Regions from separate parts of the Roseateles sp. GW821-FHT09H10 genome, predicted to be linked through region 1. Evidence: predicted binding sites of a transcription regulator. Region 1 holds the regulator's gene; the other holds the start of a gene.

Region 1 (4,190 bases):
GCGGCTCCGGACGGCCGCGCGCCGCCGCGCTGGCATACACTGGCTTCTCGCGCGACTGGCGATCAGGGTCACGAGCTGACCCGAGGTGGGCCACCACCGGGGAGCGTGAGGCGGTTTTCGCGAACCGCTATCAGCCGTTCGCCTGGGCAGCCTTGGCTTCACGCTCGCTCGTGAGCGCCGGGGATTGACCGCCTGACCTTCGGAACACCAGCATGTTTGACCGCAACACCTCCACCCTCGCCTTGGTCGACCCCGAGCTCTGGACCGCCGTCCAGAACGAGAACCGCCGCCAGGAAGACCACATCGAGCTGATCGCCAGCGAGAACTACACCTCGCCGGCCGTCATGCAGGCCCAGGGCAGCCAGCTGACCAACAAGTACGCCGAGGGCTACCCCGGCAAGCGCTACTACGGTGGCTGCGAGTACGTCGACGTCGTCGAGCAACTGGCCATCGACCGCCTCAAAGCATTGTTCGGCGCCGAATACGCCAACGTGCAGGCCAACTCCGGCTCGCAGGCCAACCAGGGCGCCTTCTTCGCGCTGCTGCAGCCCGGCGACACCATCATGGGCATGAGCCTGGCCGAAGGCGGCCACCTGACCCACGGCATGGCCCTGAACATGAGCGGCAAGTGGTTCAACGTCATCTCCTACGGCCTGAACGCCAAGGAAGAGATCGACTACGACGCCATGGAAGCCCTGGCCCGCGAGAAGAAGCCCAAGCTCATCATCGCCGGCGCCTCCGCCTATTCGCTGCGCATCGACTTCGAGCGCTTCGGCAAGATCGCCAAGGAGATCGGCGCCTACTTCATGGTCGACATGGCCCACTACGCCGGCCTGATCGCCGCGGGCGTCTACCCCAACCCGCTGCCCCACGCCGACGTCGTCACGTCGACCACGCACAAGAGCCTGCGCGGCCCGCGCGGCGGCATCATCCTGACGAACGACGAGGCCATCGCCAAGAAGATCAACTCGGCCATCTTCCCCGGCATCCAGGGCGGCCCGCTGATGCACGTCATCGCCGGCAAGGCCGTGGCCTTCAAGGAAGCCCTGACGCCCGAGTTCAAGGCCTACCAGGAGCAGGTCGTCAAGAACGCCAAGGTGCTGGCCGACACGCTCATCGAGCGCGGCCTGCGCATCGTCTCCGGCGGCACCGAGAGCCACGTCATGCTGGTGGACCTGCGTCCCAAGGGCCTGACCGGCAAGGAAGCCGAGGCCATCCTGGGCGCCGCCCACATGACCTGCAACAAGAACGGCATCCCCAACGACCCGCAGAAGCCCATGGTGACCAGTGGCATCCGCCTGGGTACGCCGGCCATGACGACGCGCGGTTTCAAGGAAGAACAGGTGCGTGCCACCGCCCACCTGATCGCCGACGTGCTGGACAAGCCGCACGACGAAGCCAACCTGGCCGCCGTGCGCGAGAAGGTCGCCGCCCTGACGTCCGCCTTCCCCGTGTATCGCGGTTGATAGGCGGCTAAGCCCATATGCGCTGCCCGTTCTGCTCTCACACCGAGACCCAGGTCGCCGAGACCCGGGAATCGGACGAGGGCGACGTCGTCCGGCGCCGGCGCCGCTGCCTGTCCTGCGACAAGCGCTTCACGACCTATGAGCGGCCGGATATCGCCCTGCCCTCGGTCGTCAAGAAGGACGGGCGGCGCGCCGATTTCGACGCCTCCAAGCTGCGCGCCTCCATGCAGCTGGCCCTGCGCAAGCGGCCGGTCAGCGTCGAGCAGATCGACGCGGCCATCAACCGCATCGAGGAAAAGCTGCTCGCCAGCGGCGCCCGCGAGATCGCATCCACCCGCCTGGGCGAGCTGGTCATGCGCGAGTTGAAGCGCATCGACAAGGTCGCCTATGTGCGCTTCGCCTCCGTCTATCGCAGCTTCGAGGACGTCGACGAGTTCCGGCAGCTGATCCGCGAGATCTGACCCGCGGCCTGCCGCCATCCCCCTTTGGAGGGGGGATCGGGGGGATGCCCCCGCTCCTCATCCCCCGTCGTTCCGCCCAAAGGAGGAAAGACGTCACGCTCGGTGGTTTCTAGAGTTCGTTCACTCGCAACGAACCCCAGGGAGCCGCCATGAACCGCATCGCCAACGCCCGCCGCCAAAGCCGTGGTTTCACCCTTGTCGAGCTGTGCACCAGCATCGGCATCTGCGCGGCCCTGGTCGGCCAGGCGGTCCCCGCCATGGGCGAGCTGCGCCAGGAGCAGAAGCTGCGCGCCAGCGCCGAAACCCTGATCGGCGACCTGCGCCTGGCCCGCAGCGAGGCCAACCGCCTGAGCGAACCGGTCTACTTCCGCGTCAGCGGCAAGGGCGCCAATGCCTGCTATGTGATCTACATCGGCACCCGGGACGAATGCGACTGCGCCGGCACCCAGGCCGTCTGCAGGAGCACGGCCAGCCAGGTCATCAAGGCCGAAGGCTTCCCGGCCAGCCAGGCCGTGCGCGTGAAGAGCAATGCCGAGACCCTGCAATTCCAGCAGCGCCAGGGCCTGGTGACCCAGACCGGCAGCATCGACCTCAGCCTGAGCAGCGGCACGACGCTGCGCCAGGTGGTGGCCATCACCGGCCGGGTGCGCAGCTGCTATGTGGGCAGCCACAAGGTCGGCGGCGTGGCCAAGTGCGCCTGAGCCCCTCATTCGTGGTGGATGCCGACCGGCGGCGCAACTTGGCGGACAAGCGGCACATGTAACAGGGGGTCACTGTGCAGTGCTGCCGAAAATCGGCCCATGCGCACCTGCACCCGTCCGCGACGCCGTGGTTTCACCCTGATCGAGCTGATGGTCGCCCTGGCCGTCGCCGGCATCCTGGCCGCGATCGCCTACCCGGCCTACACCTCGCACATGCAGCGCGCCCGCCGCGCCGATGCCGTGTCCGCGCTGACCGCCGTCATGCAGGCCCAGGAGCGCTTCCGCAGCAATTCCGCCCTCTATGCGTCGACGGTCGGCGCCTTGGGGCTGAACATCGCGCGGATCACCCCCCTTTACGAGGTCTCCCTCACCGGCGTCGGCGCGACCCCGGCCTTTGACGTGGGCTATGTCGTCACGGCCACCCCGGTCGCCGGCGGCAAGCAGGCCCGCGACGTGACCTGCAAGACCCTGACGGTCACCCTGGTGGGTGCAACGCCCCAGTACACCGCGACCGGCGACCCGAACAACAGCGGCACGGACCGGGACACCAGCACCGAATGCTGGCCCCGCTAGTCATGAAGCGCCGTTTCCACGCCCTGAAAGCCCGCCTCGCCGGCCTGACGCTGATCGAGATCATGGTCGGCCTGGCCGTGCTCGGCGTCATCCTGGCGGTGGCCATCCCCTCCATGGCCGACCTGCTGGAAAAGCGCCGCGTCACCGCCGCCGCCGAAGAGGTGGCGGGCATCCTGACCTATGCCAAGGCCGAGACCAATGCGAACAATTCGCTGCTCTTCGTCCGCTTCGATCCGCATGCGAGCATGAGCTGCGCCATCGTCGTCACCACGGCCGGGGCCAACCTCTGCCGCTGCTACTACCCGCTCAACGACCTCTGCCCCAGCACCGCTTCGCGGTCCTTGCGCGTGTTCCAGCTGCCCAAGGCCCATGTGAGCTTCAAGGCCTTCGCCAGCCACTGGGCGGCGGGACCCAACTACATCCGCTTTGCTCGCGAGCAGATGGCGCTGGAGACTGAGGACTTCCAGGTCGATGTGATGGGCCTGGGCAAGGGCTACACGCTGCGTGTGGAGGTCAACACCATCGGGCGCGTCAAGATCTGCGCGCCGTCCTCCGTCAGGACGCCCGCCACCGGCCCCGCGCCGCTGTTCACCAAGATGACGGGGTACGCCGCATGCTGAGAATCTCGCGCACCCACGCCCGTGGCGCCCAGCGCGGCGTGGGCCTGGTCGAGCTGATGGTGGGCATCACCGTCGGCCTGATCGTCACGGCCGGCGCCGCCGTCGTCGCCACCCGCCAGATCAACGAGCACCGCCGCCTGATGCTGGAAGTGCAGATGCAGCAGGACCTGCGCATTGCCGCCGACCTGCTGCAGCAGGATCTGCGCCGTGCCGGCTACCGTGGCCTGCCCTCGGCCGGTGTCTGGGAGCCTGAGCGCAATGGCGGTGCCACGCCGGCCAAGGAAGCGGCGTCCAGCCCTTATGCCTTGGTGACCCAGAGCACGGGCAACACCGACCTCTACTACCGCTATGCCAAGAACCTGGCGGGCA
Region 2 (4,190 bases), on a different contig from region 1:
ATGCCCAGGCCGACCGGACGGTGGCGCAGGTTGGAGTCGCGGGCCTTCTTGACGGCGTAGTAGTTGATGTCGATGACGTTGTCGAGCATGCGCATGGCCGTGCGCGTCGTCTTCTTCAGCTTGGCCTGGTCAATCTGGCCATCCTTGATGTGCTGGGCCAGGTTGACGGAGCCGAGGTTGCAGACGGCGATCTCGCTGTCGTTGGTGTTCAGCGTGATCTCGGTGCACAGATTGGACGAGTGCACGACGCCGACGTGCTGCTGCGGGCTGCGCACATTGCAGGCGTCCTTGAACGTGATCCAGGGGTGGCCCGTCTCGAACAGCATCGACAGCATCTTGCGCCACAGGTCCTTGGCCGGCATGCGCTTGAAGAGCTTGAGCTCGCCGCGGTCGACCTTGTTCTCGTAGCCGACATAGGCCTCTTCAAACGCCTTGCCGAACTTGTCGTGCAGGTCCGGGCAGGTCGAGGGGCTGAACAGCGTCCAGTGGCCACCGTCCATCACGCGCTTCATGAACAGGTCGGGAATCCAGTTCGCCGTGTTCATGTCGTGGGTGCGGCGGCGGTCGTCGCCGGTGTTCTTGCGCAGGTCCAGGAACTCTTCGATGTCCAGGTGCCAGGTTTCCAGGTAGGCGCAGACGGCGCCCTTGCGCTTGCCACCCTGGTTCACGGCCACGGCCGTGTCGTTGACGACCTTCAGGAAGGGCACGACGCCTTGCGACTTGCCGTTGGTGCCCTTGATGTGGGAGCCGAGCGCGCGCACCGGGGTCCAGTCATTGCCCAGGCCGCCGGCGAACTTGCTCAGCAGTGCGTTCTCCTTCAGCGCCTCGTAGATGCCGTCCAGGTCGTCGCTGACGGTGGTCAGGTAGCAGCTGGACAGCTGCGAGCGGCGCGTGCCGGAGTTGAAGAGGGTCGGCGTGCTCGACATGAAATCGAAGCTGGACAGCACTTCATAGAACTCGATGGCGCGGGCTTCGCGGTCGATCTCGCCCAGGGCCAGCCCCATGGCGACGCGCATGAAGAAGGCCTGCGGCATCTCGATGCGCACGTCTTCGATGTGCAGGAAGTAGCGGTCGTACAGGGTCTGCAGGCCGAGGTAGTCGAACTGCAGGTCGCGGTCGGCCTTCAGCGCGGCGCCCAGCTTGGCCAGGTCGTACTGGCCCAGCTTCTCGTCCAGCAGCTCGGCGGCGATGCCCTTCTTGATATAGCCAGGGAAGTACTCGGCGTAGCGCGCCTGCATCTCGCCCTGCGTGACTTCACCGCCGATGATCTCGCGGCGGATGGTGTGCAGCAGCAGGCGGGCGGTGGCGCGGCTGTAGCCGGGGTCCTTCTCGATCAGCGTGCGGGCGGCCAGGATGGCGGCCTTGTAGACCTCGTCGATGGCGACGCCGTCGTACAGATTGCGCTGGGTCTCGGCCAGCACCGGCTCGGGCTTGACGTCGGCGCCGAGGTTCTCGCAGGCCGAGGCGATCAGGCCTTTGAGCGCGCCGAGGTCCAGCGGGCGGCGCTCGCCGCGGTCCACCACCATCAGCTGCGGCTCGGCGGCACGCGTGGCCTCGCCCTGGGCGGCACGCTCCTGGGTGCGACGCTCGCGGTACAGCACATAGGCGCGCGCCACATCGTGCTGGCCGCTGCGCATCAGGCCCAGCTCGACCTGATCCTGCACGTCTTCGATATGGAAGGTGCCGCCGCTCGGGCGCGAGCGCAGCAGGGCGCGCACGACGTTCTGGGTCAGCTGTTCCACCGTCTCGCGCACGCTGGCCGAGGCCGCGCCGCTGGTGCCGTGCACCGCCAGGAAGGCCTTCATCAGCGCGACGGCGATCTTGCTCGGCTCGAACGAGACCACGGCGCCATTGCGGCGAATGATCTGGTAGGCCTGGTAGGTCGTCAGCGTCGGGGCGCTGGGGGCGGCGGCGTCGGATCCAAACGCGACCGGGGACAGCGACGACGGCGAGGCGGTGGTGGCCTGGCCCGTGGCGGCTTCATGCAGCATGAGGTGATCCTTTATCGAGAAATGACGGGCAAATGCGCGGCAGCAACCCGAGGGTCGGGCCAGCGCATCGTGCGGTGCTTCAGTGGGGTATTTCGTCCCTGCCGGTCCATTGCCAGGCCGGCGTTCCGGCTTGGTCCTCGGGTGCATTGCTGCTGCGGCCAAGCCACAGCAAACAGCGATTCCGAGGGGATGGTCATGGGGTCGACTGGGTCAGCAGGATATCACGAGAGAACACTATATCTAGTGCTTGACCCCATGGGGAGCCCACATCCCTAGTGTCAACCCGGGGCTTTGGTTTGCATTGAAAAAGACCCAATGCCGGCTTTATGCCGATCAAATCGAGACTCGCTCCGCGTGACCCGCATGCGTGCTGGGTTTGCCAGCCAAAGCGGGCCGCAAAGCCGCGCCGTTGTTGAGTTTGTCGCGGGTCCTCAGCGCGCGGCGACGAGGTCACCACCGATTCAAGGAGGGCAAATCCCGAGAGGGCTTTTCACTCAGCTGTCGCCAGCGGAGATGGCCAGACGCGCCATGCGATAGCGGATCTGGCGCAGCGACAGCCCCAGGCTGGCCGCCGCCGCCGTGCGGTTGAAGCGATGCAGCTCCAGTGCGCGCAGCAGGATGGCGCGCTCGACCTCGTCGAGATAGCGCGCCAAGTCCGCCGGCAGCTCCTCGGGCAGGGACACGCCCTCGCCCATCGGCGCCGCTTCGACCGGCATGTCCAGCGCCGCGAACTGCGACTCTGTGCGCCCTTCGTCGAGCAGCGTGTCGGGCAGGCCGAGGTCGTCGGCATCGATCCACTCGCCGCCGGCCAGAGCCAGCGCGCGGTGCAGCAGGTTCTCCAGCTCGCGCACATTGCCGGGGAAGGCATAGCGCGACAGCGTCTGCAGCGCGCCGGCCGTGAGCCGCGGCGCCGGCGACACGCCGGCATCATGGGCGATGCGCGTCAGCACCCGCGTGCTGATCAGCCCCAGGTCCTCCAGGCGTTCGCGCAGCGGCGGCACGCGGATCTGGATGACGTTGAGGCGGTAGAACAAGTCCTGGCGGAAGCGCCCGGCCGCGACCTCGGCGGCGAGGTCCTTGTGCGTCGCGCTGAGGATGCGCACATTGATCGGGCTCTCGGCCGTCGCGCCCACGGGCCGCACCGAGCGCTCCTGAATGACGCGCAGCAGCTTGCTCTGCATGGCCAGCGGCAGGTCGCCGATCTCGTCGAGAAAGAGGGTGCCGCCGTCGGCCGCCTGGAAGAAGCCCTCGCGGTCCTCGTTGGCGCCGGTGAAGGCCCCCTTGCGATAGCCGAAGAACTCGGCCTCGAGCAGGTTCTCGGGGATGGCGCCGCAGTTGACGGCGACGAAGCGTGCCTCGGCGCGCACGCCGTGGTCGTGGATGGCGCGCGCCACCAGCTCCTTGCCGGTGCCGGATTCGCCCTGCACCAGCACCGGCGCCATGCTGCGCGCGACCTTGTCGATCAGCGCCCGCACCGCGCGGATGGCGGTGGACTCGCCCACCAGGCGCAGCGCCGTGGCGGGTCCGGCAGCTGGCGTCGGCGCCTCGGCCACTGGCGTCGGCTCGGGCAGCACGCGGCCCAGGGCCGAACCGACGACGAGGCGGAACTGGCGCAGGTCGACTGGCTTGGTCAGGTAGTCGAAGGCACCGGCCTTCAGCGCCTCGACGGCGTTCTCGGCCGAACCGAAGGCCGTGATGACGATGGCCTTCTCGGTGCGGCCGGCCTGCTCGAGCCAGCGCAGCAGCGCCAGGCCCGAGCCGTCGGGCAGCTTCATGTCGGTGATGACGGCGCTGTAGGTCTCGGCCTGCAGATGCTCCAGGGCCTCGGTCACCGAACCGGCGCTGTCGATCTCATAGCCCTCGCGCAGCAGGGTCAGCTCATAGAGCGTGCGCAGGTCGGGCTCGTCGTCGACGACCAGCAGGCGAGCAGGCGTTGTACTCATGCGGATGGTGGCGTGCGCAGGCGCACGCAGAACTCGTTGGCCGCCAGGTCGGTGGCGCGGCGGTAGTCGATGTGAGCGCCATGGCGCTCGCACAGCTCACGGCAAATATAGAGGCCCAGGCCCGACCCGCGGCTGCGCGTCGAGAAGAAAGGCTCGAAGAGATGCCTCTCGATCTCGGGCGGCACCGGCGGGCCGGCGCTGCGCACGACGAGATTGAGCGCCTCGCCCTCCCTGTCCAGCGAGACCTGGATGGCAC

What was found. The regulator NrdR, encoded in region 1, represses ribonucleotide reductase genes. The targets are predictions, from matches to a motif close to CACNANATNTNGTG.
Region 2: the regulator NrdR is predicted to act here: its motif matches at 2,224-2,237, upstream of AC07OY_RS02385 (ribonucleoside-diphosphate reductase subunit alpha).

Annotation. Positions count from the first base shown of each region.
Region 1 is NZ_JBWKOB010000007.1:181,854-186,043, forward strand. Features, by position in the region: ZMP/ZTP riboswitch at 42-155, shown strand; gene glyA (serine hydroxymethyltransferase) at 213-1,466, shown strand; gene nrdR (transcriptional regulator NrdR) at 1,484-1,927, shown strand; gene AC07OY_RS26860 (GspH/FimT family pseudopilin) at 2,077-2,628, shown strand; gene AC07OY_RS26865 (type IV pilin protein) at 2,728-3,201, shown strand; gene AC07OY_RS26870 (pilus assembly FimT family protein) at 3,186-3,821, shown strand; gene AC07OY_RS26875 (PilW family protein) at 3,815-4,190, shown strand, end outside.
Region 2 is NZ_JBWKOB010000001.1:540,530-544,719, reverse strand. Features, by position in the region: gene AC07OY_RS02385 (ribonucleoside-diphosphate reductase subunit alpha) at 1-1,991, opposite strand, end outside; gene AC07OY_RS02380 (sigma-54-dependent transcriptional regulator) at 2,486-3,934, opposite strand; gene AC07OY_RS02375 (sensor histidine kinase) at 3,931-4,190, opposite strand, start outside.